2 regions of the Microlunatus sp. M237 genome follow, and region 2 is predicted to be linked to the other one. Evidence: predicted binding sites of a transcription regulator. Region 2 holds the regulator's gene; the other holds the start of a gene.

The links. The regulator LexA, encoded in region 2, represses DNA repair genes until DNA is damaged. The targets are predictions, from matches to a motif close to TCGAACANNTGTTCGA.
Positions count from the first base shown of each region.
Region 1: AC1XX3_RS06870 (SAV_6107 family HEPN domain-containing protein) is a predicted target of LexA. The motif match lies at 2,324-2,339, and genes of this name have one in related genera.

Region 1 covers NZ_JBXHBL010000002.1:132,767-148,438, reverse strand. Annotated here, with positions in the region: gene AC1XX3_RS06890 (phytoene desaturase family protein) at 1-23, opposite strand, end outside; gene AC1XX3_RS06885 (carbohydrate kinase family protein) at 94-1,077, shown strand; gene AC1XX3_RS06880 (Rdx family protein) at 1,098-1,472, shown strand; gene AC1XX3_RS06875 (PIG-L deacetylase family protein) at 1,482-2,216, shown strand; gene AC1XX3_RS06870 (SAV_6107 family HEPN domain-containing protein) at 2,547-3,005, shown strand; gene AC1XX3_RS06865 (methyltransferase domain-containing protein) at 3,095-3,865, shown strand; gene dinB (DNA polymerase IV) at 3,878-5,095, shown strand; gene AC1XX3_RS06855 (DUF3040 domain-containing protein) at 5,273-5,671, shown strand; gene AC1XX3_RS06850 (transglutaminase TgpA family protein) at 5,750-7,966, opposite strand; gene AC1XX3_RS06845 (DUF58 domain-containing protein) at 7,966-9,228, opposite strand; gene AC1XX3_RS06840 (AAA family ATPase) at 9,235-10,155, opposite strand; gene mraZ (division/cell wall cluster transcriptional repressor MraZ) at 10,552-10,980, shown strand; gene AC1XX3_RS06830 (hypothetical protein) at 11,206-11,379, shown strand; gene rsmH (16S rRNA (cytosine(1402)-N(4))-methyltransferase RsmH) at 11,376-12,347, shown strand; gene ftsL (cell division protein FtsL) at 12,344-12,991, shown strand; gene AC1XX3_RS06815 (peptidoglycan D,D-transpeptidase FtsI family protein) at 12,991-15,015, shown strand; gene AC1XX3_RS06810 (UDP-N-acetylmuramoyl-L-alanyl-D-glutamate--2,6-diaminopimelate ligase) at 15,069-15,672, shown strand, end outside.
Region 2 covers NZ_JBXHBL010000003.1:840,949-856,620, reverse strand. Annotated here, with positions in the region: gene AC1XX3_RS15020 (ATP-dependent DNA helicase) at 1-1,478, shown strand, start outside; gene sthA (Si-specific NAD(P)(+) transhydrogenase) at 1,572-3,017, shown strand; gene lexA (transcriptional repressor LexA) at 3,060-3,869, opposite strand; gene AC1XX3_RS15005 (hypothetical protein) at 4,136-4,543, shown strand; gene AC1XX3_RS15000 (RDD family protein) at 4,571-5,446, opposite strand; gene AC1XX3_RS14995 (DUF2752 domain-containing protein) at 5,554-5,973, shown strand; gene nrdR (transcriptional regulator NrdR) at 6,268-6,813, shown strand; gene AC1XX3_RS14985 (vitamin B12-dependent ribonucleotide reductase) at 6,967-9,831, shown strand; gene AC1XX3_RS14980 (MarR family winged helix-turn-helix transcriptional regulator) at 10,015-10,482, opposite strand; gene AC1XX3_RS14975 (SgcJ/EcaC family oxidoreductase) at 10,553-11,023, shown strand; gene AC1XX3_RS14970 (hypothetical protein) at 11,020-11,601, shown strand; gene AC1XX3_RS14965 (GAF and ANTAR domain-containing protein) at 11,927-12,706, shown strand; gene AC1XX3_RS14960 (hypothetical protein) at 12,974-13,540, shown strand; gene AC1XX3_RS14955 (PrsW family intramembrane metalloprotease) at 13,642-14,814, opposite strand; gene AC1XX3_RS14950 (AEC family transporter) at 14,945-15,672, shown strand, end outside.

The DNA of each region.
Region 1 (15,672 bases), on a different contig from region 2:
CCGGGTGGGCTGGAGGTCGTCACGGGGCAACGGTAGGTGATGGGGCCGCAACGTCGGTCCCGCAGGGTCGGCGTGACCGCTAGGCTGCGCTGCGTGCAGATTGCCGTGACCGGATCCATCGCCATGGACCACCTGATGACCTTCCCTGGCCGCTTCGCCGAATCGCTGGTGGCGGAACGACTGGAGCGGATCTCCTTGTCCTTCCTGGTGGAGGACCTGCAGATCAAGCGGGGTGGCATCGCGCCCAACATCTCCTTCGGACTCGCAGCCCTGGGCCTCGACCCGCTGCTGGTCGGCGCCGTGGGGGAGGACTTCGAGGAATACCGCGCCTGGCTGGACCGGCACGGCGTCATCACCTGGCCGGTGCACGTGTCGGAGACCAAGCACACCGCGCGGTTCGTCTGCACCACCGACGTGGACAACGCCCAGATCGGCTCCTTCTACACCGGCGCCATGGCGGAAGCGCGGCAAATCGAGCTCAAGCCGATCGCCGACAAGGTGGGCGGTCTTGACCTGGTCGTCATCTCACCGAACGACCCGGAGGCCATGCAGCGGCACACCGACGAGTGCCGCGCCCGGGGCTACTCCTTCGTCGCCGACCCGTCGCAACAGCTGGCGTGGATGGACGGGACGGCGATCAAGCGGCTGATCGACGGAGCCACCTATCTGTTCTCCAACGACTACGAGGACTCGCTGATCAGCCAGAAGACCGGCTGGAGCCATGAGGAGATCCTCAGCCGGGTCGGTACCCGCGTCATCACCCGGGGCAAGGACGGCGCGAGCATCGAGGTGGCCGGTCAGCCGCGGATCGACGTCGGGATCGTCCCCGAGGTGGCCCGGCTGGATCCCACCGGTGTCGGTGACGCCTTCCGGGCCGGCTTCATCGCCGGCCTGTCCTGGGGGCTCGCGCCGGAGCGCTGCGCGCAGCTCGGCTCACTGCTCTCGAGCTATGTGGTGGCTGTGGTCGGCACCCAGGAGTACCGGTTCGGCGGCACCTTCCTGCCGCGATTCGAGCGTACCTACGGTGCCGAGGCCGCGGCCGAGATCGAGCCGTACCTCGCCGGCGTACGGCTCTGACCCGCAGCCAGGAGGACCCGATGAGCGATCCGCAGCAACCGCCTACGCCGATCGCCGACCCGCCCATCGGCCCACGGGTGGTGATCACCTACTGCACCCAGTGCCGGTGGCTGTTGCGCGCCTCCTGGCTCGCCTCGGAGCTGCTGACCACGTTCACCACCGACATCGGTGAGCTGTCGTTGCGACCGGGCACCGGCGGCGTCTTCACCATTGCCATCGACGAGGTGACGGTCTGGGACCGCAAGGTCGACGGCGGTTTCCCCGAGATCGGCCCGCTGAAGCGGCTGGTCCGGGACCGGGTGGCGCCTCACCGGGATCTGGGTCACAGCGACCGGGCGGCCAACCGGGCGCCGTCAGCGGTGGAACCGGGAGCGTCGGAGCCGCGCCGTCCTTAGGCTGTGGCCATGACTGATCTGGAGCTGGTGGACGAGTCCTGGGACACAGCGCTGTGCGTGGTGGCCCACCCCGACGATCTGGAGTTCGGCGCGGCCGCGGCGGTGGCCCGGTGGACCGACCAGGGCAAGACCGTGGTCTACGCCATGGTCACCAGCGGCGAAGCCGGAATCGACGGTCTCGAGCCGGGCGAGTGCCGTCGGGTCCGCGAGGCTGAGCAGGTGGAGTCGGCCCGCATCGTCGGTGTCGACGTGGTGGACTTTCTCGGCCAGCCCGACGGGGTGCTGGAGTACGGCGTCGCGCTGCGCCGGGTGATCTGTGCCTCGATTCGCAAGCACCGCCCCGAGATCGTGATCACCGGCAACTTCCGCGACACCTGGGGCGGCCGCTCGCTGAACCAGGCAGACCACATCGCGACCGGCCGAGCGGTGCTGGACGCCGCCCGCGACGCCGGCAACCGGTGGGTGTTCGCCGAGCAGCTGGTCGACGGCGTGGAGCCCTGGGGCGGCGTCCGGCAGGTCTGGGCCGCGGGTTCGCCGGAGGCCGGGCACGGCGCCGACACCACAGCGACGTTCGACCGCGGTGTGGCCTCACTGGCGGCGCACCGCGCCTACATCGACGGTCTCGGCTGGGAGCACTTCGACCCGGAGGAGTTCCTCGAGGGGGCGGCCCGCCCCGCCGGCACGCGTCTGGGCGTGCGGTTCGCCACGACCTTCGAGGTCTTCTCGATGGGCTGGGGCGAGTGATCGTCGCGTGGCGTCGTCCCCGCGTGTTCTGAAGAACTGTTCTGACGAACCGTCACCGGGGCGGTTCTTGACGAACTGTCAGTGGGGCGGTGTAGATTGTTCAATGTTCGAACAGGCGTTCGATAAGGCACTTGGGGAAGGGCCGGGTCGACGCCGAACGGACGCCGGCGCGATGTTCGCGGCACGCGCTCTCGGCTGACCCTGGCGCGGACGGACCTCGACCCCCGTCCGCGCCAGGGCCGCCACTTTCGACTCCGAGCACCCGGGTGGCCACCGGCGTTAGTCGGGCCCGTTGTTCACCCGAACCGTCACACCCAGGAGGTGCCCGCCGTGCCACATCCCTCGGCCACCGACCTCGACCGCCTCATCGCTGTGCCGGATGTCCATGCCGAGCTCCAGCGGGCCCGTGCGTCGCTGGCCGCCGCCGAGCTCACGCTGGCACCGGGCGAACGGTTCCTCGCCGGACACCTCGCCGCGCTGCAGGTGGCGGCGATCGTGCTGGCCTGGCGGGCACGCCCACACCCTGGCGCTGCCGGCCGTCGCGCTCAGACCAACCGGCCCCGCAATGCTTGGCAGCTGCTGGCGGAGCTGGCACCGGAGCTCGGCGAATGGGCTGCGTTCTTCGCCGCCAGCGAGGGCAAGCGGGACGCGGTCCGCGCCGGCGCCACCCGGATCGTCAGCGCCCGCGAAGCCGACGACCTGGTCAGGGACGCACAGATGTTCCTCGGCCTGGTCGAGCACGCCGTCAGCCGCTCCACCGCGCCAGCCGAGAGAAGGTCGAGGCCATGACGTCGCAGGCACTAGGCTTTCAGCCACAGTTCACCCTGGCCCGCGCTGCCCAGCGCAGGCCCACCCGATCGCGAAGGACGGAGGGACCGATGTCGGACAAGCGGCGGCGCCGGTCCGTCTCGTCGGCGTTCCTGTTCGAGCTGCTGTCGACCCAGCTGGCTCGGTGGGCCGAGCAACGGCCGGCAACCGCTCAGTCGGTCGAGGTGGTCGACATCGGTGGCGGCACCGGGGGCCTGGCCATCTCTCTTGGTCGGCTGGGGCACTACGTCCGGGTGATCGACCCCAGCCCGGACGCCCTCGCCTCGCTCGAACGACGTACCGCCGAGGCAGGGCTCGGTGGAAGGGTGAGCGGAATCCAGGGCGACGCCAGTGACCTGCTCGATCTGGTCGGCGCCGGCGGTGCCGACGTGGTCGTCTGCCATCGCGTGCTCGAGGTGGTGGACTCGCCCGCCGAGGCGCTGGCTGCCATGGCTGCGGTGCTGCGCCCGGGCGGTGTGCTGAGCCTGCTGGTGCCGCAGCGCCAGGCCGTCGTGCTGGCCCAGGCGCTGGCCGGCCATATCGAGCTCGCCCGGCGTGCCCTGTCAGACCCCACCCGGTTCGACCACGACCAGGTCGTCGACCTGGTCCGGCGGGCTGGATTCGAGGTGCTCGCCACCGACGGCATCGGCGCGGTGGCCGACCACGTCGCCGAGGCCGCGATCGAGAGTGATCCGCGCGCCTACGACGAGCTCTACGCGCTGGAGACGTCGATCAGCCAGGACCCGGCCTTCCGCGCCCTGGCCCCGCAGATGCACGTGCTGGCCCGGGTGAGCGGCCCACCGCCACCCCCGGCCGGAGAAGTCGGCGGACCGACGCACTGAGGCGGACCGGCGATGAGCATCATCATGCACGTCGACATGGACGCGTTCTACGCCTCCGTTGAGCTGCGCCGCCGGCCCGACCTGCGCGGCACCCCGGTGATCGTCGGCGGGTTCCCCCGTGGCGTGGTGCTGTCCGCGACCTACGAGGCCCGCGCGGTTGGCGTCCGCTCTGGAATGGCGTCGTCCCGCGCCCGACGGATCTGTCCCGCGGCCACCTTCCTGCAGCCCCACTTCGACGACTACACCGACGTCTCGCGTGCCATCGTGGCCGTCTTCGAGTCCGTCACCGCCGTCGTGGAGTCGGCATCGATCGACGAGGCCTACCTGGACATCACCGGTTCGGTGCGCCAGCTGGGGGCGCCGACCATGATCGGGGAGTACGTCCGTGCCGTCGTGGCCGACGAGCAGCAGATCACCTGCTCGGTCGGCATCGGGCCGACCAAGTTCATCGCCAAGGTCGCGTCGCGGGCGGCCAAACCCGACGGGCTGTGCGAGGTTCCGCCCAGCCGGGTCGTTGACTTCCTGCACCCGCAGCCGGTGGAGGCGATGTGGGGGATCGGGGATGCCACGGCGACCAAGCTGCACCGACTCGGCATCCGTCGGGTGGCTGATCTTGCGACGACACCGCGACCTGTTCTGCAGCAGGCCTTCGGCCGGCATCTCGGGGCCTTGCTGGCCGACCTGGCCTGGGGGCGTGACTTCCGCCCGGTGGTGGTGTCCCAGCGTGAGCGCAGTGTCGGATCTCAGGAGACCTTCGCCGAAGACACCGACGATCCCGAGGTGGTGAAGCGAGAGCTGCTGCGGATGGCAGCGCGGACCGCGTCGCGGATGCGCAAGGCCGGCCTTGCTGCGCGTACCGTCGCGGTGTCGATCCGGTTCGCCGACTTCACCACAGTGACCCGATCGGCGACGCTGCCGACTCCGACCGACGTCACCGATGAGATCTATGCGCAGGCGCTCGCGCTCTATGCACGACTGGGGGCCTCGGGGGCCCGCATCCGCCGGGTGGGGGTGCGGGTGGAGAACGTGGTGGAGGCGCGGTCGACGGCTCGCCAACCGACCCTGTTGGCACCGGACCGAGGGTGGCGCGAGGCGGAACAGGCCGTCGACGCTGCCGTCGGCAGGTTCGGTCCGGCGGCGGTCCAACGCGCCGCGCTGACCCGGTCACACCGTCAGGCCGGCGACGGATCTCTACAGCGGGTCGACGCCGACGTCACAACTGGGGACTGATTGAGGCATTGGGTTTCGCGAACCCGGTTCGCCACCTAAACTCATATCAACTCCGCTCAGCAGAGCGGACGAGAGACCACCGCGTTCGCCAGTTCGACTCTCGTCTCGACGAGATTGTTCAGGAGTTCGGCGCGGACGGCGACTCGCGGCGCACGACGAGACAGTGGGAGGTGGCCAGTGGCCCTCTCAGAAGAAGAGCAGCGGCTTCTCGACCAGATGGAGGCTGCTCTGGCGGCCGAGGACCCGAAGCTGGTGAACGCCCTGCGCGGGACCGGCATGAGGCGGGTCCATCGACGACGGGCCGCCCTCGCCGGGGTGGGGTTCTTCGCGGGTCTTGCGCTGCTGATCGCCGGGATGTCGACGTACCTCTTCCTCAGCGTGATCGGTTTCGTGGTGATGGTGGCCGCCGCCGTGACCGCGATCTACTCCTGGCAGCACGTCACGGCAGGTCCGGACACCGGCAGGTCGGCCGATCGGCCGAAGGCGCCACAGCCGTCCGGATCGAGCGACTCCCAGGGTTTCATGGACAAGATGGAAGAACGCTGGCGTCGCCGCCGCGACGAGTCGGGGTTCTGACCCTCTCCCCACCTGCTAGACACGAGACGCGCCCCGAGCACCGGGGCGCGTTTTCGCTGTCCCGGGCGGCGAGCGGACTCAGGGCCGCCGGCGGAAGATCGACCGGGGCAGCACGACTGCGCCCACCCGGCGCCAGAAGTCCTGCGGGGCCAGGCCGCGCCGGATGTCCTCGGTCATCTTCGGCAGCTCGGACAGCGCTGACTCGTCGGTGAAGGTCCGGGCGTAGCGCGACCGTTCGACGATCGAGGCGAGCCTGGTCATCGTGTCGGTGTCGCCGCCGTCGAGGCGGTGACCGATCTTGGTGCCGATCGTCTGCGGCGAGCCCGTCGGCCATGAGCCGCCGTAGTCCACCACGCTGTCACGGACCTCGGCCCAGGCGGACTCCACCCTTTCCTCGGCGGGCTGGGCCTCGTCCAGCCGGCCGGCGCGCCGACGGACCCGGACGGTCGCGGGCGCTGCGAGGATCAGCAGGCCGAGCAACCCGCCCCCGACGGTGATCAAGGTAGGTCGCCACGCGAATCCGGAGCCGGTCTCGTCGAGCAGGACGGGCGCTTCGGTCGGACCTTCCTGGGGGACCGGTCCGCTGCTCGGTACGTCGGCGGACGTCTCGGCCCCGGGTGTGGCGGTGGGCTCGCCGCTGTCGTCGGCCTGGCTTTCCAGCGTCCACTCCGGTGCTTGGCCGGTGACCGAGGACGGCGTCGGTTCGAACCGGACCCAGCCGTAGCCGGAGAAATACAGCTCCGGCCAGGCATGCATGTCGCGGATCGACACCGAGTAGGTGTCGCCGTTCTTCTTCCCCGGCAGGAAGCCGACGGCCACCCGCGAGGGGATGCCCACCAGCCGCGCCATCATCGCCATCGAGGTGGCGAACTGCTCGCAGTAGCCGCGGCGGTCGCGGAGCAGGAAATTCTCCAGCGCCTGATAGCCCGATCCAGGTCGCTGGTCGGTGTCGTAGGTGAAGCGCCCGCTGCGCAGGAAGCTCTGGATGGCGGCGGCCTTGGCTGCGGGGCTGTCGGCGTCGCGGGTGACGTCCTGGGTGAGATCTTTCAGCGACTGCGGCAGATCACTGGGGACTGCGGTGGTGAAGTTCGCGTCGGCCGGGCTGCCGGCCAGCGACGCGGCCAGGCTCTCCCCTTCCGGAGCGATGTCGACGCTCTCGACGGTGTAGCTGAGATCGCGGATCGAGTTGCCGCGGTCACCGCGGCCGCGGGCGACGACGATCAGCGAGGAGGCGTCGGCGGCCCAGTTGCCACCCGCCTGGAATCGGCGGGGAGCGTACGGCAGCGGCAGATACTCCGAGCCGAAGTCGCCGATGGTGATGGTGGTGGTGCGTCGCTGCTTGGGCTCGGAACTGATGCCGGGGATCTGGGGCAGGTCGGTGCCGGCGTCCAGGCTCATCGGGACCAGGCCGAAGCCGGCGCCGTTGAACTGCGACAGCGAGGCCATCCGCAGATAGACCCCGCCCGGCTGGTCGGTCTTGTAGGTGATGACCGTCCGGTCGCTGGGCTGGTTCAGGTTGCGCCGCAGGTCCAGACTCGGGTCGGACAGCTGGAGCGGTCCGTTCCCGCCGGGACCGTTGCCGAAGCCCCAACCCGACAGGGCGAGGGTGGGCATCATCGCGCCGAGCACCAGGGTGAGGACCACGGCCGGGACGCCGATCAGGGTGGCCGCGCGCCAGACCATGGGGGTCGCCGTGCCGAACCCGTCGGCGGAGTCCCGGGACAACCCCCGGGTCCACCGCGCCGTGGTGTTGAGTCCTTCGGCGACCAGGATGGCCAGATAGCCGACCGCGATACACAAGAAGCTCAGCACCCCGGTGTCGGTGCCCAGCCCGATCGCGGGGACCAGGAACAGCGCGGCCGGGGGAGCGATCGCCCACGCCGGCCGCCCGAGGCCCAGCACCAGCAGGTCAGTCATGATCAAGATGAGCCCGATCACCGTGACGAAGATCAGCCGTACGCCGTTGTTCGCCGCCATCGGGCTGGCTTGGGTCTGCATGTGAGCGATGCCCGAGGACCACAGGTCGGTGACCTGGCCGTAGGAGGGTCCACCGCGGCCGGGCATGGTGGCCGCCAGGGCCGTGGTGAACAGCGCCCAGGCGATCAGCTGCACGCCGATCACGGCGACATTGCCGACCCGGGCCCGGCGCAAGGCGGCGCTGAGACCGCCGAGGAGCAGCACCAGCAGCCAGCTGACGCCGAGGAAGCTGAGGTCGCGGGTGAGTGGGGTGACGGTGAAGGTGGCCAGCAGGACAGCCACCACCACGGCCACTGTGCTGCGGTCCGTGGTACGCATCAGGCCACCTGTCCGAGCTGTTCGAGACCGGCCCAGACCTCGGCGACCGAGTTGCCCTGGGTGGCCGTGATGACGCGCCACTGGTTGTCGCGGAGGATCTGGGCACCGAGGGTGGCCTGCTCGGCCATCCGCGGCGTGCCGGGGCTGTCGGCGAAGCTGTCCACGTCGAGCAGGATGGCCAGGCCCTGGGCCCGGTTGCGCCGAGATCGCAGCAGGGTGTTGGCGTCATCCACCGTGAGTCGGCCCATGATCGCGATCATCAGCTGACCCGGCCGGTCGACGGTGGCGGCCTCGACCGCATAGTGCATGGTGGTGGTCTGGCGGGCACGAAGATCGGTGAGGCGGCTCATCACCAGCTCCCGGCTGACCAGGTTGTGCTGACCCATCGCGTTGCTGATGTGCAGTCCGCCGTCAGCCTCGTAGATCTCAACACTGAACCCGTCGTCCAAGAAGTGCACGGCGATCGAGGCGGCGGCGGAGATCGCCCACTCGATCGAGCTGTTCATGCCCCGACCTGCGTGCGAGTGTTCGCGGTTGTCGAGCAGGATGCTGGCGCTGGGATCCCAGGCCTGCTCCTCGCGGCGGACCATCAGGTCGCCCCACCGGGCGGTCGAGCGCCAGTGGATCCGGCGGACGTCGTCACCTTGGCGATACTCGCGAACGAGTGCGTCGTCCTGGCCGACCACGCCGATGCGGTGCGGGCGGGCCTCACCGGTGCTGCCGGCGCCGCCGGCCGTCCGGAGGGCGGAGAGTGGTTCGACCCGTGGGGTGACCATTACGTCGGTGGTGGCCTGGAACTGGCGGTCGAGTCGGACCAGGCCGAACGGGTCGGTGGTCCGTACTCTCAGCGGGCCGGTGGCGAAGCGTCCGCGCACCCGGCCCAGCAGCGGGTAGTCCACTTCGCGCCGCCAGCTGAGGTCCGCCTTGTCGACCAGGAAGCGCGGCCGGTTGCCCAGCTCCTTCGGGACGGCATCCTCGAGCATCAAGATGCCGGCCGGAAGCCGGCCGTCCTGGCCCAGCACGATCCGCCCGTGCATCGGCGTCCCGAGCGGCACCTGCGACGGCTCGACCGAGCGCTCGCACGACATCCGCAACCGCGCCCGGGCGACCAGGACTCCGGCGACCACTGGCAGGGCCAAGAACAAGAACCCCACCCGCATCACGTCGCGCTGGCCGCTGACCATCGCGACCACCACAACGACCACGCCAACGAGCAGGAACCCGCGGCCTCGAGCGGTCAGCAGCCCCCACGCCCGGCTCACCGGCCACTACCGCCGGTCGGGCACGGTCACGGAGCTGACCGCATGGTTGACGATGTCGACGACAGTCCGTCGCGCCAGCTGCGCGTCGGTGGACGGGAGCACCCGATGGGCGAACACGGCTCCGGCCAGGCCCGCGACGTCGTCGGGTGAGACGTAGTCGCGACCGGCCATGGCCGCCAGCGCCCGACTCGCTCGCAGCAGCTGCAGCGTGGCCCGGGGCGAGGCCCCGAGGCGCAGGTCGCGGGAGTTGCGGGTCGCGTTGACCAGCTGGACGATGTAGTGCTTGACCGCCGGCGAGACGTACACGGTTCGGACCGCCGCGATCAGCCCTCGGATGGTGGCGGCGTCGGTGACAGGGGTCAGCTCGGTCAGCGGGTCGGAGGAGCCGTGTGCGTCGAGCATGTCGAGCTCGGCGTTCGGCGTGGGGTAGCCCATCTCGATCCGCACCATGAACCGGTCCCGCTGGGCTTCGGGCAGCGGGTAGGTGCCCTCCATCTCGATCGGGTTCTGGGTGGCGACCACCATGAAGGGCGCCTCGAGCTCGTAGGTCGTCCCGTCGACGCTGACCTGGCGCTCCTCCATCGACTCCAGCAGCGCGGACTGCGTCTTGGGCGATGCGCGGTTGATCTCGTCGCCGACCACGATGTTGGCGAAGATGCCACCGGGCTTGAACTCGAAGTCGCGCGTGTGCTGGTTGAAGATCGAGACGCCGGTGATGTCGGAGGGCAGCAGGTCGGGAGTGAACTGCACCCGCCGGACCGAGCAGTCGATCGAGCGGCCGAGTGCCTTGGCCAGCATCGTCTTGCCCACCCCGGGCACGTCCTCCACCAGCAGGTGGCCTTCGGCCAGCAGGACCACGAGGGCGAGGTCGACCGAGCTGCGCTTGCCCTCGATGACGCTCTCGATGCCGGTCCGGACCCGCCCCATGACCTCGACGACGTCGGCGAGGGAATACGCCGATCCGGTCGCGCCATTGGTCTCGGCGCCTGTCGTGGTGGAACCTGCCGGCTTGTCGTAACTCAGACTCACTGGTCCTCCGTGTACGGACGAATGGTCCCGACCCGACGACCTCGCTGGCTGGCCGGACGTGCCGCGACTGCGGTGCGAGCACGTGACCGCGCCCGCTACATCGTATGTCGCCACCTCCGGCGTGGAGGCGACGACAACAAAACCCTACGCGGCCGGACAACTGCGGGTCAGATCGCACCAACACGCCGAGCGGAGGGAGGAGTAGAGGAAAAGGATGCTTGGTGGGGGGAAGTGGAGTACAGTGGCGCGAAGTGGAGCAGATCGGACCGATGGTGGAGCAAGGAGGTGCGGTACGTGTTTCTCGGTACCCACACCCCCAAGCTCGACGAGAAGGGACGACTGATCCTGCCGGCGAAGTTTCGAGAGGAGCTCGCGGACGGTCTGGTCATCACCCGTGGCCAGGACAGATGCCTCGCCATCTGGCCGATCGCAGCTTTCATCGAGCAGACCCAGACTCTGAGGAACGCACCATCGAGCAACAAGCAGGTCCGCGACTACCAGCGCATGCTGGCATCGGGGGCCTCGGACGAGGTCCCGGACAAGCAGGGCCGCATCACGATCCCACCTCATCTGAGGTCGTATGCGGGACTGGACAAGGACTGTGTCGTTGTGGGTGCGATCAACCGGGTCGAGGTCTGGGACAACACCGCGTGGGAGCAGTACTCCGCGCAGCAGGAGTCGGCGTTCGCCGACATGAATGACGAGGTCTTTCCCGGCTTGTGAGTCCGCGACTCGCAACCGGGAAGAACAGCACGAACAAGTGAACAGCTGAGAGCTGGCCGCGACTCGTGTCGTGAGGCTTCAACCCGTAGGTCTGGTTCCCTGACACACCTTCCCCGGTGCCAGGTAACACTTCCCGCAGACCTCGGGTTGAAACCCCAGGACACGAGTCGCACCCGCTCTCGGTCCAGGTAGTGACTGCACCCTCGGGTGCGTGAAGGGGTCGAGATGTCGTTGGAGGAGTTCGTCCGCCGGGTGCGCCGGCCGTCGACCGCTCCCGACCTCTCCCGCTCGCGGATCCGGCACCAGGTGGCCGACACCATGGCTGCCGCCGGATTCTCCCTCGGCGCCTCAGTCGGTCTGGCCGCTGCCCTCTGGCTCGTCCTGCGGTGGCTGGCATGAGCACCGCTGCCCAGTCCCATCTGCCGGTGATGCTGACCGAGATCGTGGAGCTGTTGAGCCCGGCGCTGCAGCCCAGCGCTGACGTGCCGACGCCGGTGCTGGTGGACTGCACCCTCGGCATGGGTGGGCATGCCGAGGCACTGCTGCGAGCCTGCCCCCAGGCGCAGCTGATCGGGCTCGATCGCGACGCCGACGCCTTGGAGCTGGCGGGGGAGCGGCTGCAGCCGTTCGCCGACCGGATCACGCTGGTCCAGGCGGTCTACGACGAGCTGCCCGAGGTGCTTGCCCGGCTGGGACGCCCCAAGGTGCAGGCGGTGCTGGCCGACCTCGGCCTGTCGTCGTTGCAGATCGACCGGACCGAGCGCGGCTTCGCCTACGCGGTGGATGCGCCGCTGGACATGCGGATGGATACCCGCGACGAGCTGACCGCGGCCGACATCTTGAACACCTACACCCATCCTCAGCTGGTCCGGATCCTGCGCCAATACGGCGAGGAGCGGTTCGCCGACCGGATTGCCCGCCGGGTGATCGCTGCGCGCGAGGTCGAGCCGTTTTCCACCTCGGGCCGACTGGTGCAACTGCTCTACGACGCGATCCCGATGGCGTCGCGCAAGAGCGGCGGACACCCGGCGAAGCGGACCTTCCAAGCGCTGCGGATCGAGGTCAACGCCGAGCTCGACTCGCTCGCCGCCGTGCTGCCGAGCGCGATCGGCGCGCTTGCGGTGGGAGGCCGGATCGCGGTCTTGGCGTACCACTCGCTGGAGGACCGGCTGGTCAAGCAGATCTTCACGGTGATGTCGCACGATCGGGCGCCACGCAACATGCCGGTGGTGCCGCCCGGCTTCGGGGCCGAGCTGCGGCTGCTGACCCGGGGCGCGCAACGACCGACCGAGACCGAAGCAGAGAACAACCCGCGAGCAGCATCGGCCCGGCTCCGGGCCGCGGTACGCATTGAGGAGGCAGCGTGAGCGCACTGTGGGCACCCGTCCCCGGTCGGATCCCGACGTGGAAGGAGCAGACGGCGGCGAGCACGTCGCGTCGGCTGCGGGCCGTGCCGCGGCAGCAGGAGAAGCTGGCCCGGGTGCCGTTCCTGATCGTCTTGATGGTCCTGTTCGGCCTCGGGATGACGGGACTGCTGCTGCTCAACACCACGCTGCAGAACCAGGCTTTCGAGTCACGGGCGCTGGACCGCCAGGCCACCCAGCTGGCGTACGCCCAGGGTGAGCTGGAAAGCCAGATCGACCAACTGGCGGCCCCGCAGGAACTCGCCCGGCGCGCCTCCGCGCTCGGGATGCGGCCGAACCCGGAGCCCGCCTTCTTGGTGGCGCCCAGCGGCAAGGTCCTGGGCAAGCCGAAGAAGGTCACCGGCAACGAGGTACCCAGTCTGGTCGTGAAGACCCCGCAGGAGCTGGCGGCCGAGAAGGCCGCCGCCGAGGCGCGCAAGCAGGCGGAGGCGGCCAAGGCCAAGGCCAAGGCCGACGCCAAGGCCAACGAGGCCAAGGCAGCCGCGGAGAAGAAGGCAGCCGAGGAGAAGACCAAAGCCGAGGAGAAGCGGGCCCAACAGCAGCTGGCGTCCACCCAGACCGGCGCCCAGAGCGAAGGCGGTCGCTGATGGCCACCGAGCGACGCCCGCACCCCTCCCGCGCGGCCAAGCCGGCGAAGAGCGCCGCTGCGCGGTCGTCGTCCTCGGCCACCACCGGCGCCCGCAAGCCTGCCGCCGCCGGCAAGCCTGCCGCCCCGCGCAAGCCTGCCGCCGCCCGGAAGCCTGCCGCGCGCAAGCCTGCCGTGGCGCGCACGCCGGCCAGCACCACCCGGCCGCAGGCCGGTCGCCTGCGGCCCGGCGGCGCGCCGCCGCGCGGTCCGCGGAAGAAGGTCTACAAGGCGCCGCTCCGGGTGCCCCTGGGCAGCGCCCCGCGCCGGCTGCGGTTCGTCGTCCTCGCGATGGCCATCGCGCTGTCGCTCTGCGCCGGCAGGCTGCTGCAGCTGCAGGGCTTCGACTCCTCCGCCTACGCCGGCGAGTCGGTCAGCAAGCTGACCACCACGCTTCCGTTGCTGCCGTCGCGTGGTGACATCACCGACCGCAACGGCTTGGTGCTGGCCTCGACCGAAGCAGCGGTGGCGATCACGGCCGACCCGAAGCTGACGACGGAGAACGCCGCCGAGATCACTGACGTGCTGGACACGTATCTGTCCATCGACCGGGCCAAGATCATGGCTCAGCTGACCAAGGCGGACACCCGGTTCGTCTATCTCGCCAAGCAGGTGCCGGCGGCGACGTACACCCGGATCGCCACCGATCTGAGCGAGCGCGACATCTACGGTGTGTTCCGGGAGAGCGACCCGATCCGGACCTACCCGGGTGGCTCCGTAGCCGGTGGCATCGTCGGCTTCGTCGGCGCCGACGGCAAGGGCCAGGCCGGTGTCGAGTACACCTTCGACTCCGCCCTCGCCGGTGTCGAGGGCACGGAGACGTACGAGAGTGCTCCCAACGGCAGCAAGATCCCGCTCGGCGCCAGCCAGACCACCCCGGCCGTGAACGGCGTCAGCTATCAGCTGAGCATCGACTCCGAGGCGCAGTGGGCGGCCGAGCAGCGACTGGCCGCGCAGGTCAAGAAGTCGAACGCCGACTACGGCTTCGCCATCGTCATGAACGTGAAGACCGGCGAGATCGTGGCCATGGCCAACGCGCCGACCGTCGACTCGCAGCAGCCCGGTGCGGCCAAGCCCGCCGACCGGGGCAACCGGGCGATCACGGCTGCGTACGAACCCGGCAGCGTGCAGAAGGTGCTGACCGCCGCTGCGCTGATCGACGCCACCGAGAACAGCCCCAACAAGATCACCCCCGAGACGCGGGTACGGATCCCGTCCCTGCTGGCTTCCGGCGGGGGCCGGATCAAGGACCACTTCAGCCACGGTGAGCTGCAGTACCTGATGCGCGGCGTGATCAAGGACTCGTCCAACATCGGGATGGCGCTGCTCGCCCGGCAGGTGCCGAAGAGCACCATCCGCGACTATCTCGTCTCGTTCGGTCTCGGCGCCAAGACCGGCATCGAGGGACCGGGCGAGGCCACCGGCGAGCTGCCCGATCACGACATGCCCGACTACACCCGGGACCAGATCGCCTTCGGCCAGGGGCTGTCGGTGACCGGTGTCCAGGAGGTGGCCGCGGTGGCCGCCCTGCTGAACGGCGGCATCTACCACGCGCCCACCGTGGTGAAGGGCGCCACCGGTGCCGACGGCCAGCCTGTGGCGGTGGACCGCCCGGCACCGCGCCGCGTCGTCTCGGAGCAGACCTCCGCCGCGGTGCGCGACCTGATGCAGTCGGTCGTCGACTCGCCCAATGGTCAGCAGAACCTGAAGCTGGAGAACTACCAGAGCGGCGGCAAGACCGGCACCGCTCAACGGTATGAGGCCAGCTGCGGTTGCTACCGCGGCTACGTCACCTCCTACCTCGGTTTCGCGCCGCTGGACGACCCGGAGTTCGTCACCTACGTCGTGGTGAACAACCCCCGCCGTGGCGACACCGGGACCGGCGTGGCCGCCCCGGTCTACCGCGACATCATGGAGTTCGTGCTGCCGCGCTATGCGGTGGAGCCGAACCCGAAGGCCACCAAGCCGAAGAGGACGGAATGGTGATCCCGATCGATCGCGGACGGGTACTGTCCGCCCGGACTCGGTAGCGTCGAGGCATGTCTTGTGCTCAACCGACGTCGGCGCTGCGGCCCCGGCGGGGGGCTGGTCTGCGTCTCGACGCGCTCCTGCCGCCTGCCGTGGTGGCGACCGCCGGCTCTCTTCCCGCCGCGGCAGCGGCTGCTCCGCCTCCCGCCGCGGACGTACTGGTGTACGGGATCACCCTGGACTCCCGGCTGGTCCGCCCCGGTGACCTCTACGTGGCGCTGCCGGGTGAGGCGCATCACGGGGCCGAGTTCACCGCCGATGCCGTCCGTGCCGGCGCGGTGGCCGTCCTGACCGATCCACCGGGCGCCGAGATCGCCGCTGGGGCGAAGTGCCCGGTGCTGGCCGTGCCGGACCCGCGGCGGGCTATGGCGGCGCTCGCGGCGCGGATCTACGGTCGACCCAGCGAGCGGCTGGCCATGTTCGGCATCACCGGCACCAACGGCAAGACGACCACCAGCTATCTGCTCAGCGCCGCCCTTCGGGCAGCGGGGCGCCACGTCGGGGTGATCGGCACGATCGGGTTCAGCCTCGACGGGGTGCCGCTGGACACGGTCCGCACCACGGTGACCACCCCGGAGTCGCCGGAGCTGCAGGCGCTGCTCGCCGTCATGGCCG
Region 2 (15,672 bases):
CCTGGCAGCAGGTCTCGATCCCGGTCCGTGAATGCCTGGGGGTGCAGCGTTGCCCCTATGGCGACGGTTGCTTCGTGGAGAAGTCGCGCGAGACCGCGCGCTCGGCCGATCTGGTCGTCACCAACCACGCGCTGCTGGCCATCAATGCCATGCACGGCGGCACGGCCCTGCCCGAGCATGACGCGGTGATCATCGACGAGGCACACGAGCTGGTAGCCCGGGTGACCGGGGCGGCGTCGGCCGAGCTGAGCCCGCAGACCATCGAGCGGAGCGGTCGGCGGGCGATGACATACCTCGAGGACGAGCTGGCGCTGGAGCTGCTGGAGTCAGCCGACGCCTTGCGAACCGCGCTGGACCAGACGCCGCTGGAGCGGGTGGAGGATCCCGATGCAGCGGTGGTCGCGGCCTTCGCCGCCATCCGCAACGTGACCCGGCGCGCCGTCACGGCGATGTCGACCGGTGAGGACAAGCAGGATCCCGACAAGCGCCAAGCCGCCGCCGCAGTCAAGGAGGTCTTCGACGTCGCGGAGCGGATGGCCGGCCTGAACGCCCACGACGTGGTCTGGGTCTCCGAGCGGGAGCGGTTCGGCCGCGAGGCGCACGTCGCACCGCTGTCAGTGGCCGGTCTGATGCGCCAGAGCGTCTTCGCCGAGCACACCACCATCCTGACGTCGGCGACGCTCAAGCTCGGCGGGGACTTCGCCGGCGTGGCGTCGTCGGTGGGGCTGCGCGCCGCCGAGCAGGTGGACAGCGACGCGCCACCCGCGACCCGCACCAAGGCGGAGGAGGGCAGCGACACGGCAGCACCCTGGCGCGCGATGGACGTCGGCTCGCCGTTCGACTATCGGCGCCAAGGCATCCTCTATGTGGCGAAGACGATGCCGCCGCCGGGGCGGGACGGGCTGTCCGAGGAGGCCAAGACCGAGATCGCCGAGCTCGTCTGGGCGGCGGGGGGACGTACCCTCGGGCTCTTCTCATCCCGGCGCGCGGCCGAGGCGGCGGCCCAGCACGTGCGCCGTCAGCTGCCGAAGATGACCATCCTGTGTCAGGGCGACGCGCAGCTGTCCGAGCTGACCCGCCGGTTCATCGCCGAGGACGAAGCGAGCCTGTTCGGCACCTTGTCGCTGTGGCAGGGCGTCGACGTCCCGGGGGCCACCTGCCAGCTGGTCATCATCGACCGGATCCCCTTCCCCCGGCCGGACGAGCCGCTCACCCTGGCCCGGCAACGTGCGGTGGCTGAGGCCGGCGGCAACGGGTTCATGGCGGTGGCTGCCACCCATGCCGCGCTGCTGCTCGCGCAGGGGGCCGGCCGGCTCATCCGGCGGATCTCCGACAAGGGCGTCGTCGCGGTGTTGGACCCCCGCCTGGTGACAGCCAGGTACGGCAGCTTCTTGAAGTCGTCGATGCCTGACATGTGGCCCACCACCGACCGGGAGACGGCGGTGCAGGCTCTGCGCCGGTTGGCCGGCACCGACTGAGCGGACCGTCGGCCCATCGGGCCGACGACCGGCGGGCAGCGGTGCGTTCGGCTGCCTCTGGTCAGCGGGTCGATCCTCTGCGACGCTGGCCAGATGGAGCACACCTACGACGTGGACCTCGCCGTCATCGGCTCGGGTCCGGGCGGTCAAAAGGCCGCGATCATGGCCGCGAAGCTGGGTCGCCGAGTCTGCGTGGTGGATCGGACGGCCATGGTCGGCGGCGTCTGCGTCAACACCGGCACCATCCCCTCGAAGACGCTGCGCGAAGCGGTGCTGTATCTGAGCGGGATGCAGATGCGGGAGATCTACGGGGCGAGCTATCGGGTCAAGGCCGATATCACCGTCTCGGACCTGTTGGCCCGGTTGCAGTACGTGATCGGGCGCGAGACGGAGGTGATCCGGGCGCAGCTGATGCGCAACCACATCGAGCTCATCGCCGGAATCGCCCGGTTCGTCGACCCGCACACCCTCTCGGTCGACACCGACGGGCCGCAGGGGAGTCGCACCGTCACGGCGGCCAAGATCGTCATCGCGACCGGCACCACACCGGCCCGACCGCCCCAGGTCGAGTTCGACGGCGTCCGCGTCCTCGACTCCGACCAGATCCTCACCGTCGACCACGTGCCCGACTCGCTGGTGGTCGTCGGTGCCGGCGTCATCGGGGTGGAGTATGCGTCGATCTTCGCCGCCTTAGGCACCCGGGTGACGCTGGTCGAGAAGCGGGCACAGATGCTGGACTTCTGTGATCCCGAGATCATCGAGTCGCTGAAGTTCCATCTCCGCGACCACGCCATGTCGTTTCGATTCGGCGAGGAGGTCGCCTCGGTGCAAAGCGCCGGCGTGGGCACGATCACCACCCTCGCCTCCGGCAAACGAATTGCGGCGGAGGTGGTGATGTATTCCGCCGGGCGGCAGGGAAACACCGACGCGCTCGACCTGGCTGCTGCCGGTCTGGTCGCCGACCGGCGGGGGCGGCTGGAGGTCGACGAGCACTACGCCACCGCGGTGCCGCACATCTATGCGGTGGGCGACGTGATCGGCTTCCCGGCGCTGGCGGCGACGTCGATGGACCAGGGCCGCCTGGCCGCCTCGCACGCGTTCGATGAGCCCGCCAACGAGCTCCTGGGGCTGCAGCCGATCGGGATCTACACCATCCCGGAGATCTCCTACTGTGGCCGCTCGGAGCTGGAGCTCACGTCGGAGGCGATCCCGTTCGAGGTCGGCATCTCCCGTTACCGGGAGCTGGCCCGCGGCCAGATCATCGGTGACTCCTACGGAATGCTGAAGCTGATCGTGCACGCCGAGACGCGCGAGATCCTCGGCGTGCACGTGTTCGGCACCAGTGCCACCGAGCTCGTCCACATCGGGCAGGCAGTCATGGGATGTGGCGGGACGGTGGACTATCTGGTTGACACGGTTTTCAACTACCCGACGCTGTCCGAGGCCTACAAGGTCGCAGCCCTGGACGTGGCCAACAAGCTCCGGGCGGTGACCCGCTTGACGACGGCGATGGTCACCGCCGAGCCGAGTCTGCTCTGACCGGCACCGCGGCTCTCGAGCCACCGCGGGCTCTGGTCGCCGTCAGAGCCGGCGCAGGACCGCGACCACCTTGCCGAGGATCGAGGCGTGGTTGCCGTCGATCGGGTCATACGCCGGGTTGTGTGGCAGCAGCCAGACCTGGTCCCCGTCACGCTTGAACGTCTTCACTGTGGCCTCGTTGTCCAGCAGCGCTGCCACGATGTCGCCATTGTTGGCGGTGGACTGCTGCCGGACGGCCACCCAGTCGCCGCTGCAGATGGCTGCGTCGACCATCGAGTCACCGCTGACCTGCAGCAGGAACATGGTGCCTTCGCCGACCAGCTGACGGGGGAGCGCGAAGACGTCCTCGATCCGCTCCTCGGCCAGGATTGGCCCGCCGGCCGCGATCCGACCCAGCACCGGCACGTGCACCGGCTCCGGGTACGCGTCGCCGACGCCGGTCTCATCCGCGGCCGTGGTGGTGACCGGTCCGAGCGCCGCACTGCGCGCCGCGGCCTGGCCGTCGCCCGGCAACAGGACCTCGAGCGCCCGTGGCCGGTTGGGGTCACGCCGCAGGAAGCCCTTGGCCTCCAGCATCTTGAGCTGGTGCGCGACGCTGGAGGAGCTGGCCAGGCCGACTGCCTCGGCCATCTCACGAATGCTCGGCGGATAGCCCCGCGAGTCGACGGCGTCCTTGATCACCTCGAGGATGCGTCGCTGGCGCGGGGTCAGACCGCTGGAGTCGGCGGGGCCGTCCGGGAGCGAGCTGACTGATGCATGCTCGCCGAGCTGGGCGGCGACGTCGCTCGCACGCGGGCGCCCGCGGCGGTTGCGCGGTGGAGTGGGGGCGGTGGTGTCGTCACTGTCTGCCATGAGGCTGAACATAGAGAAGCCGACTGACAAAATCAAACACCTGTTCGAGCGTGTCGCGACGGGCGGAGTGCGTCGGCTGCGGTTCACGCCGCCCCCGCAGGAACGATGCCGGAAGAACTGTCAGTGGTCTCTGGTGTGCTTCTTCCATGAGCCGACACGCCTCGAACACACGTACGAATGTGCTGGACGTCGGATCGTCAGTGCGATACAAATCAAACACACGTTCTATCGAACACGCGTTCGATGCCTTCCCGAGGAGCAGCACCATGAGTGCAATGACCATCGCAGGTGTGACCCCCGCAAGTGTGACCGGCGCGGGTGTGACCCGCGCCGGTGCGCAGGACCTCACCGCCGCGCGTCGCTCCGGCGTCCCCGCGGCGCCCGGACGGACCCGCCGACCGGCTCACGGCGCCGGGCGGGGCACCGGCCCGGTCACGCGGCCCCTGCGGCCGGTCCCGGCCCCGACCCTGGCGCGGGGTGCCCGGCCGGCGACGGCGTCCTGCAGCGTCGCGGCCCCGAGCGGATGGCGGCTGACCGATCGGGGGATCGCTGTGGTCCTGGTGCTGGGGCTGATGATCGCCGCAGCGGCAGTGACCGTCGTCGCCATGACCGCGCTGCGCGTGACCGGCGACAGCTACGAGCCGGTCACGTCTTCGTACTCCGCCCAGGGGTGATCCGCCGGCTGATGTCGACGCCGGGGGTCAGTGACCGCGATCGGGCGCATCGACGACGACGGTCTTGACCAGCTTGTCAGCGAAGGTCTGCTTCTTCTCGTCCCACAACGGCCACAGATAGCCGATGTAGGCCATCCCGTCGAGGATGTGGACGAGGTCGCGGACGAATGCGTTCATCGCGCCGATCGGCTGGCCGGTCTGCTCGCTGATCAACGTAATGTGCGTGACCCGCTTTCCGAGCGACTGGCCGGTGCGTCCGGCCACCACCCAGCGGTTGTAGATGGACCACCCGATGGTCGCCAGCAGGAGGACGAACCCGATCACCATCAGCGTGACCCCGCCGGTGAGGTCCGGGTTGCTGCTGCTGCTCGTGCTGACCACCCGCGAGATCCAGATGGCGTAGCCGACATAGAAGATGAGCTGCCCGACCAGGCTCGGGGCATAGTCGATGAGGTAGGCCCCGACCCGCTTGCCCCAGGTCGCATAGTCGGAACGGAGGGCCGGGACGTAACCCGCGCCCGGATATCCGCCGTAGGGCTGGCCGGGCTGCTGACCCGGTCCCGGTTGCCACACCCCGCTCTCTGGCTGCTGCGGGTACGACGCCTGCCCGTACCCACCGGTCCCGTACGGCGGCTGTTGGTTTGCGGACTGCGTCCATCCATACTCCGGCTGCCCGTCTCCCGCCTGGCCGTACTGGGGTTGTCCGTATTGGGGTTGTCCGTATTGGGGCTGGCCGGACTGAGCTTCACCGTATTGGGGCTGGCCAGACTGAGCTTGGCCGTACTGGGCCTGACCGTGAGCGGGCTGGGTGGAAGATCCGGTCTGGCCGGCGTCGTTCTGGCGTGCGGGATCGGGTCCGCCCGGTTGGCGGTCGTTCCACTGGGGAGGGTGCGATTCGGTCATGGCCATCCTCGTGCGGGGTGCGGGTCGCGGAGCATTCTAGGGCCGCCGAAGGGTCGTCGGATCCTGTCGCCGAAGTCGGTCGATCACCGGGCGGGCACAATGGAGCCATGGGCACCAGCTACCTCGCCAAGGAGTTCCGCCCCAGCCGCGGGCTGGTGGCGCTCGGTGGCTTCGTCGCCTACGGGATCGGGCTGAGTGCTCTCTATGCCGCCACCGGGCTGGGCCTGCCGTGTCCGCTGCGGAGCCTGACCGGTTGGGACTGTCCGCTCTGCGGCGGGACCCGGATGGGGGCGGCGCTGCTGCGGCTCGACATCGCCCAGGCGTTTCGCTACAACCCCGTCGTCCTGATCGGGCTGGTCGTGGTTGGTGTGCTGGGGCTGCTGTGGACCGCGGAGGTTCTCGGCGGCCCACGGGTCCGTCCACCGGCCAGGATCGCTGACCGTCTGCGGCGGGTCCATCCGACCCGCTGGCTGGTTCTCGTCGTGGCTGCCGGCGTGATCTACACCGTGCTGCGCAACCTCAGCTGAGCTGCACCCGCACCGCAGGCACTGCCGGCCAGTCGGGCGCACCGGGCGATCGAGCGCGAGTCTCTGCGGCTGTACGGCTGCCGCGACAGGCTCGCCCGCCAGCTCTCTCGACGACACGCGCTAAAAGTGTCAGTGGCCTTGCGGACAATGAGGTTAGGTCGTACCGTACCTATATCTAGTAGTTACACCCGTGTGCTTCCTCCACAGATAGTGGTTGGTTGTCCACACTGGTCCACAGGCCGACCACAGGCTTATCCCCAGATCTATCCCCAGGCGCCCCCGGAAGGAGCCTCCGTGCACTGCCCTTACTGCCGTCATACGGACTCCAAGGTGCTCGACTCCCGGGCCGCCGAGGATGGCTGCAGCATCCGTCGCCGTCGCCAATGCCCCGCCTGCGAGCGTCGCTTCACCACGGTGGAGCAGATGCAGCTGGTGGTGGTGAAGCGCAGCGGCGTGGTCGAGCAGTTCAACCGCGACAAGGTGATCAGCGGGGTCCGCAAGGCCTGCAAGGGCCGCCCGGTCGACGAGACGCAGCTCGCTCGTCTCGGCCAACTGGTCGAGGACTCGCTGCGGGCCTCCGGCCAGATGGAGGTCCCCGCCGACGAGGTGGGCGTGGCGATCCTGGGACCGTTGCGTGACCTCGACCAGGTCGCCTACCTGCGGTTCGCCAGCGTCTATCGCCAATACCAGTCAGTCGACGACTTCGAGGCCGAGATCGCTCTCCTCCGGGTGGAGCAGGAACCGCTCGGCATCGAGCCGCTGATCCCAGACCGGGGTGCAGAGAACACGGTCAGCCGGTTCACCCCGCACAAGCTCACTCCGGGTCGTCAGAGCCCTTGATCGGCCCGCTCGACTCCGAGGCAGGGCCCGCACAGCAGGGGAAGGCTCGTGCGGGCTCTGCCCCGGTCCCAAGGCTCACCTGCACGTCGTTTCCAAACGTCACACCCCCCGCTCCAGTCCATCCCCCGTCAGCACGGCAAGAAAGAGGCGCACATGACCGAGACCACGCGTTCAGCGAACGGTCGTCCCGAGACCCGCAAGCCCCGAGGAAAGGCCGCCGGCCTCTCCATCGGGCGGGTCTTCACGACCGAGGGGGTACACCCGTACGACGACGTCACGTGGGAGCGTCGCGACGTCGTGCAGCAGAACTGGAAGACCGGTGAGGTGGTCTTCGAGCAGAAGGCTGTCGAGTTCCCGGACTTCTGGAGCGTGAACGCCTCGACCATCGTGACCACCAAATACTTCCGCGGTGCTCTCGGCACCGAGGCACGCGAGCAGGGTCTCAAGCAGCTGATCGACCGCGTGGTCAAGACGTACCGCAAGGCGGGGGAGGACTTCGGCTATTTCGCCGCGCCGGTCGACGCCGAGATCTTCGAGCACGAGCTGACCTGGATGCTGCTGCACCAGTACTTCAGCTTCAACTCCCCGGTCTGGTTCAACGTCGGCACCCTGTCGCCGCAGCAGGTCAGCGCCTGCTTCATCTTGTCGGTCGACGACTCGATGGACTCGATCCTGAACTGGTACAAGGAAGAGGGCTTCATCTTCAAGGGCGGTTCGGGGGCCGGGCTCAACCTGTCCCGCATCCGTTCGTCGAAGGAGCTGCTGAGCTCCGGTGGGACCGCGTCCGGTCCGGTGTCGTTCATGCGCGGCGCCGACGCGAGCGCGGGAACGATCAAGTCCGGTGGGGCCACCCGGCGTGCGGCGAAGATGGTCGTGCTCGACATCGATCACCCCGACATCGAGGAGTTCATCGAGACCAAGGTCAACGAGGAGCACAAGATCCGTGCTCTGCGTGACGCTGGTTTCGACATGGACCTCGGCGGCAAGGACATCACCTCCGTCCAGTACCAGAACGCCAACAACTCCGTCCGGGTGACCGACGAGTTCATGCGCGCCGTGGAGGAGGGCGGCGAGTTCGGACTGCGGGCCCGCCAGGACAACCGGGTGATCGAGACCGTCGACGCCCGCGAGCTCTTCGGCAAGGTGGCCCAGGCCGCCTGGGGCTGCGCCGACCCCGGCATCCAGTACGACGACACGATCAACGACTGGCACACCAACCCCGAGACGGGCCGGATCACCGCGTCCAACCCCTGCTCGGAATACATGAGCCTGGACAACAGCTCCTGCAACCTGGCCAGCCTCAACCTGCTCAAGTTCCTGCGCGACGACGACACCTTCGACGCCGAGCTGTTCGAGAAGGCCGTCGAGCTGATCATCACCGCGATGGACATCTCGATCTGCTTCGCCGACTTCCCGACCGAGGCGATCGGCCAGACCACCCGTGACTACCGCCAGCTCGGCATCGGCTACGCCAACCTGGGTGCGCTGCTGATGGCCACCGGCCATGGCTATGACTCCGACGGCGGCCGGGCGCTCGCCGCGGCGATCACCTCGCTGATGACCGGTACGTCGTACCGTCGCTCAGCCGAGCTCGCCGCGATCGTGGGCCCGTACGCCGGGTATGCCCGCAACGCCGACGCCCACCAGCGCGTGATGCGCAAGCACCAGGCGGCCAACGACGCGCTGCGTACCGTCGGCTCGCTCGACGCCGATGTGCACAAGCGCGCCATTCAGGCCTGGGACGGCGTGATCAAGCTCGGCCAGTCCAACGGCTTCCGCAACGCCCAGGCGTCGGTGCTGGCCCCAACCGGCACCATCGGCTTCATGATGGACTGCGACACCACCGGCATCGAGCCGGACTTCTCGCTGGTCAAGTTCAAGAAGCTGGTCGGCGGCGGCTCGATGCAGATCGTCAACCAGACGATCCCGCGGGCGCTGCGCAAGCTCGGCTACGCCGAAGAGACGGTCGAGGCGATCGTGGAGTACATCGCAGAGAACGGTCACGTCATTGACGCACCGGGCCTCAAGACCGAGCACTACGAGGTGTTCGACACCGCCATGGGTGCGCGCTCGATCAAGCCGATGGGTCACGTGCGGATGATGGCTGCGGCGCAGCCGTTCCTCTCCGGTGCGATCTCCAAGACGGTCAACCTGCCGGAGGACGCCACGGTCGAGGAGATCGCCGACGTCTACTTCCAGGGCTGGAAGCTGGGGCTGAAGGCTCTGGCCGTCTACCGCGACAACTGCAAGGTGGGCCAGCCGCTGAGCGACGGCAAGGCGAAGGCCGCTGAGGTGACGCCCGCACCGGCGGTGATCGAGAAGGTCGTCTACCAGCCGACCCGCAAGCGGCTGCCGAAGTCGCGCCCGAGCCGCACCACCTCGTTCTCCGTAGGCGGCGCTGAGGGCTACATGACCTCCGGCTCGTACCCCGACGACGGCCTGGGCGAGGTCTTCCTCAAGCTGGGCAAGCAGGGCTCGACGCTGTCCGGTGTGATGGACGCCTTCTCCATCGCGGTGTCCATCGGACTCCAGTACGGCGTGCCGCTGGAGACCTTCGTGCAGAAGTTCACCAACCTCAAGTTCGAGCCGGCCGGTCTGACCGACGACCCGGACATCCGGATGGCGCAGTCGATCATGGACTACATCTTCCGGCGGCTGGCCATCGACTACCTGCCGTTCGACGACCGGGCCGAGCTGGGCATCTACACCGCCAGCGAGCGCGCGCGTCAGGTGGAGACCGGGTCGTACCTGCCCGAGCAGGTGGAGGAGATCGAGTCGGAGTCGCTGAAGAACGACGCCGGCGACGATGTCGACACCTCGGCGTCGAACCACGCCGCTGAGGACTTCGCCGCAGCCAAGCCGGCCCCGGCCGCGGCGCGGACCACGGCGGAGCTGATGGAGCAGATCTCCGGCACCAGTGTCGACGCTCCGCTGTGCTTCACCTGCGGGACGAAGATGCGGCCCAGCGGCAGCTGCTACGTGTGCGAGGGCTGCGGCAGCACCAGCGGTTGCAGCTGACGTCGAGCTGCGCCGAAATGGCGCGCTGACGTGCACGACATGCCGGCCCGGTCCCCTCGTGGGGCCGGGCCGGTACCCGTAGGAGTGCGTCGCAAAGACGTGGGTGGCACATGACCAAGACGGACGCCACCGGTGTGGTCCCGGCGCGTGGGTGTAGACCTCGGGAGCGTCTGCGACGCCGAGTCACACGTCGTCGTCATCGGTGACCAGGTGTGCAGTCTGGTCACGCAGCACGACGATCATGCGTTGCAGGTAGTCCACGATCGCCTTCTGCTCCGACGGCCCGTAGTCGCCGATCAAGCCTCCGAGCGCGCCCCCCAGCCGTTCGAACGCCGCTACCAGCGTCGGGCTGGTCTCCGGCTCCGCCCGGATGACCGCGCGCCGGCGGTCGTTGCTGTCGATCTCGCGAGTGACGTGCCCGCCGGCGCTCAGGCGTGCCACCACGCTGGTGATGGCAGCCGGCGTCAGTCCCGTACGGCTGGCCAGCTCACTCGCGCTGAACGGGCCGTCACGGGCGATCAGGCCCAGCGTCTTCAGGTCGCCGGCGGAGAGGCCAATCCTCGACGCGAGAGCCTCGTGGAACAGCACGACGGCCGTGCTCAGGTCGCGTCCGAGCTCGTGCCCGCCGTCGGGGTGCTGGTCTCTTGACATGGCCCTCCTTTATCACTTAGATCTGTCGTAGTATTTATTACGATCGATCTAAGTGAACCAGGGAGCCACTATGGACGCCACCGCGAGCCCAGGACCGGAGCGCGACGTGAGCGCTGCTCTCGAGACGGTCGCGGCACTGGAACGCGCCTGGGCCGACGGCGACGCGGACGACTACGCCGCCCTGCACACCTCCGACGCCAGCTACGTCGCCTTCGACGGGACCGTCATGAACGGCCGACAGGAGATCGCGGCGGGCCATCGGCCGCTCTTCGCGGGAATCATGCGGCGCTCACGACTGGCTGCCGTCAGCCGTGAGGCCAGGCTCCTCGCGCCGGACCTGGTGATCGTCGTCCAACGGGCGGGGATCGTCATGTCGTGGCAACGCGATCGTCCGGCGCCCTCCAGGAAGCGCCTCTCGACGAACACGATGCTGCTGCGCCGCGAGGGGGACCGCTGGCTGGTGGCGGCCTTCCAGAACACCCGCTTCCGCCCGTGGTCGAAGACCCTCATGGGGCGGTTGATGACCCGCTCCGTGTCATGAGCCGGCCAGCCGCAGAGCTCATCGCGGGGGCTCGCTTGGTCCGGAGCTCCGCAGTGCTGTATCTCAGCAGCCCCGCCCTGCTCGGGTTGGCCGCGATGCCGGCCGCCCTCCGGACCTACCAGCTCTCCCGCCGCGACGACAGCGGCTGGCTCGAGCTCGCCGTGGGAGTGCTGCGGCTCCTGCTCATCACGGCCATGATCGCGCGAGGACGCGGCTGGCGGCTGTCCTCGGGGCCTCTGACCTGGCCTTGGGCTGAGGTTCGCGTCGACGCGGCCAAGGCGTTCCGCACCGGTTGGCTGAACATCGCCATCACGATGACGGTGGTGACGTCGGCCGCTCTCGCGTTCAACGTGGTTGTCGAGGTCCTCGTCGACGACCGATGGGTGGGTTGGAGCCGACGTGCCGTCGGTCTGGACGCCGCCTTCACGCCGCACGCCGTCGACGGCGTGAACTCGGCCGTCAAGAACCTCGTCGTCATCCCGATCTACCTGGTCGCCCTGCTGCAGGCCACCCGGGTCATCCCGCCGGCCCCACCCGGGCCGCCCAGCCCGCAGCCGCGACAGCGTTGTCAGCTCTAGCGGAGATGGCGCTGGAGGTGGTTAGTAGGTGGGGCACCAGGCGGACTAGTTCAGCAGGTGCGCGCGGGGCTCGGCGTCTCTCCGCGGACCCGAATGACCCACCCGAGTGCAGATCGCGGAGCTCGAGGTCGTGGCCGGCTACCCTCGCCGGCGCGCTGGTTCATGTCCACCCCGGCCCGGCTGGGCGGCGACGACACGGGCCGGTGCAGCAGATCGGAGGAGGAGGTGGCGCGGCGCCTTGAGCAGGCTATTCTTCACAGCGGAGTGATGGAGTTGCGATGTGCCAGCGTCCGACTCGGCGCCGCGGACACGAGGGAGGCGATGGATGACCGGGACAACCTCGGCCGGACCTGACCCACAGGCGAATGGTCAGGACCTCACAGACGGACCCGATTCGTCCCAGCTGAACCAGCTGGCGCAGACCCTGAGCGCGCTGGCGCGGACCTTGGAGGCTGAGGACGACACGGAGTCGATGCTGAACGACTTGGTGGCGGCGGCGGTGGCACAGATCCCGGGCGTCGACGAAGGCTCCATCAGCATCGTCTTGGCCCGGAAGGACGTGAGCTCGCAGAGTCCTTCGAGCGACCTGCCGCGGCGGGTGGACGCTCTCCAGACGGAAACCGGGCAAGGTCCGTGTCTGGACGCGGTCTACGACGAGAAGACGGTTCATGTGCCGGACATGGCGACGGAGACCCGGTGGCCAGACTTCGCGCGGCGGGCCGCGGAGGCCGGCGCGGGCAGCATGTTGTCCTTCCAGCTGTGGGTGGAGGGTGACAACCTCGGCGCGTTGAACCTGTACGGACGGAAACCGAACTCGTTCTCCGAGGAGTCCGAGCAGGTCGGGCTGCTGTTCGTCAGCCACGCGGCCGTTGCCATGGCCGGTGCGCAGAAACGGGATCAGCTGGCGGCAGGAATGGCCACCCGTGACCTCATCGGGCAGGCCAAAGGCATCTTGATGGAGCGATACAAGATCGACGCTCAGAAGGCGTTCGCCCTGCTGGTTCGCGCCAGCCAGCAGCGTAATGTCAGGCTTCGCGACCTGGCGACCGAGCTGACGAGCACCGGTCAGATCGACGACGTGACCCCGGCCCGGCACAGCTCCTGACAGCGGACCCTGCCGCGGCTGACATCAGAGTTTTCGAACCGCTCCACCGGGTATATGGATGGCAAGGTCCATGCTCGAGTTGGAACTTGCGAGGGTCGAGGGCGGCTGGTTGAGATTCCAGCCAGCCGTCCTCACCCCCCGAAGCCGGCTGCCGAGCAGTGATCAAGACCCGATGGCCACTCGTCGCCATCCCCGGGCGCCGTCACAAGCCAAACACAATCGCCGGCGACACCCCCGATCGTGCGGAGGCCGCGCCACACTGACCGGGTGAGCGCACAACCCCGGAACAGGACCCGCACGCGGCTGACCGTCTTGGTGACCGTCTCCGTCGGCGTGCTGCTCGCCGTCCTCGCCGGTGGCTTGCCGTTGCGGGGCACCGTCGCAGCGCCGCCTCCGCCGCCCGCTGCGATCCACCCCCACTGGGAGGGCTGTGTCGCGGTCGGTGCCTTCGATGTGGCGTTGGCCTCCATCGACCTGCCGGGCCTCGGCGCGGTGCCGCGGGACTTCCGACCTGCCGTGGCTGTGCTGTGCGAATACGACGAACCGGGCTTGCCCGCGCCCGGCGCGTCCCAGCTCGAGCGTCGGGCCGTGGAGATCGCCCCGCTGCTGGCCTACCTCGACCGCCCGAGCCTGGTGTCTCGGGACCCGGGGTTGGCGTGCCCGGATATCGCCTGGCTACGGCCCTGGCTGTTCCTGTTGGACGACAGCGGGCGCTGGATAGCACCCACCTTGCCCACCGGCAGCTGCGGAGAGCCACTGGTGGAGCCCGGCGATGGCCCGATGCCGGTGCATTCGCTCGCCTACACGGACACGGTGGTCGGCAAGCTGCGCTGATGCAGACGTCGACGCTCGGCACCGCCCGCCGCCACCAGCGACAGTGATCGGCCTGGTCGTGGGGGAGAGCGTCATGGCCAGGGCCGGTACCAAGAAGCCGGTCAGCTCGGGGGAGGCCCGGGCACCAGCGCACCCGTTCGGGCCGGCCGGGTGGGCGGCCACACCACGTGCGGCTGCAGTGCAGCGGCCCGCTGGACGAGGGCGGTCATCTTCGCGTCGGCTCCGACCGGTCCCATGCCGCGCAGCACCCGCTGGTGCAGGAACGCCATCTCCGTCAGCGTCTGCTGATAGTCACGGACCACTGTCGCGCCGACCCGGCCGGCGTGTGTCTTCGCGAAGTGGCGAGCCGCGACGCGGTGGGCCATGTCAGCCACCCAGTCGATGTCGTGGTCGTCGATCCAGCCGCGTCGGGCGCAGTCTTCCAGCGCCAGCGCAAGGATCCGCCGCTCCTTGCCGCGCGACCAGATCGCCAGCAGTGCCAACATGATCAACCCCGGCAGCATGGCCAGCAGGTACGTGACCAGGAACCCCGTCAGCCCGAACAGCGCCGAGCTGGCGTTCCACGCCGTATGCAGGACCACCGCGACCAGGTAGCCGGTCACCGGCGCCAACAGCCTGACCACCGCGGACCGCGAGACGACCGCGACGCCCACGCCGACCCCGATCGCCGCGGTGAACAGCGGGTGCGCGAACGGACCGATCACGCCCCGCAGGACAAAGGTGGCCAGGGCTTCGGGGACGCCGCCCTGCCCGAGACTCGACAGGTAGTACAAGATGTTCTCGGTGAAGGCGAAGCCGATCCCGGTCAGGGCGGCGTAGACGATGCCGTCGAGCAGGCCGTGGACCTGCTCGTGCCGCAGCCACAGGATCAGCAGGAAGAACAGGCCCTTGCCCAGCTCCTCGGTCACGGGTGCCCACACCGTCATCAAGCTGGTGCTGCCGGCCCCCACGACGAGTGACACCAGCAGGCTCAGCCCCGTACCGACCGCCACCGCACCCGTCGCGCCCCAGCCCAGTGCGGCCACCAGGTAGCGCCGCGGCTCGGGTTCGTAGCGATCCAGCCAGAGACAGACCAGCACCAGCAGCGGCACGGACAGCGCGGCCATCGTGATGCTGATCACCGATCCGACAGCTCCACCGCTCAGCAGCACCAGCACCGCCACAGCCAGCCCGGCGACCGACAGCACGACCGTGGTGATGATCATCAGCGCTGACCGGCGGCGGGCCGCCGGCAGAGGCGGGACGGCGGGGCCTGAGGCCGGCACCGGATACACGTAGGACCTCCTGCAGGTTCGGACCTTTACGATAAGGCGCACCGCGGCCGTCTTCCAGCGGGGTCACCCTGCGGGAGTCGGAGGACCTTCGACAGACTGGGCCCGCCGAACTGTGCAGAAGGAGGTGTCGGTGCAGGGCGTCCTGGCTGGCTTCGTCACCATCGGCTCGATCATCGGCATCGGGATGCTGCTGGCCCAGCTAAAGATCCTGGACGACTCCAGCCAACGGATGCTGTCGAGACTGGCGTTCTTCGTGGCCAGCCCCGCGCTGATGATCACGGTGCTCGGCAGGACCGACGTCAGCCAGCTGTTCTCGGCCAACCTGCTCGCCTCGATCAGCGGTGTGGTCGTGGTGGCGTCGATCTATCTGCTGCTCGCACGGTTGGTCTGGCACCGCACCGCCGCCGACACCGTGATCGGCACCTTCTCCTCGGCGTATGTGAACGCGGGCAACCTCGGCCTGCCGATCGCGGCCTACGTGCTGGGCGACGCCTCGCTGATCGCCCCGATGCTGCTCACCCAGCTGTTGTTGCTGCAGCCGCTGGGACTGGCTGTGCTCGACTTCACCGTCAACCGCGGCCGGCACGCCGACGACCCAGCCTGGCGCCGCTGGCTGGGTCGGCTCAGTCAGCCGCTGCGCAACCCGCTGATGCTCGGTTCGCTGCTCGGGCTGCTGCTGTCGATCTTCGACCTGGAGATCCCGCGGCTGGTGGCCGACCCGCTCACCCTGGTCGGCGGGATGGCTGTCCCAGCCATGCTGATCGCCTACGGCGTGTCGCTGCGGCTCGGTCCGCGTCCGGGGGCGGGGGAGCCGGCGGTGCAGATCGGCACCATCGTTGCCCTGAAGCTGGTCGTCCA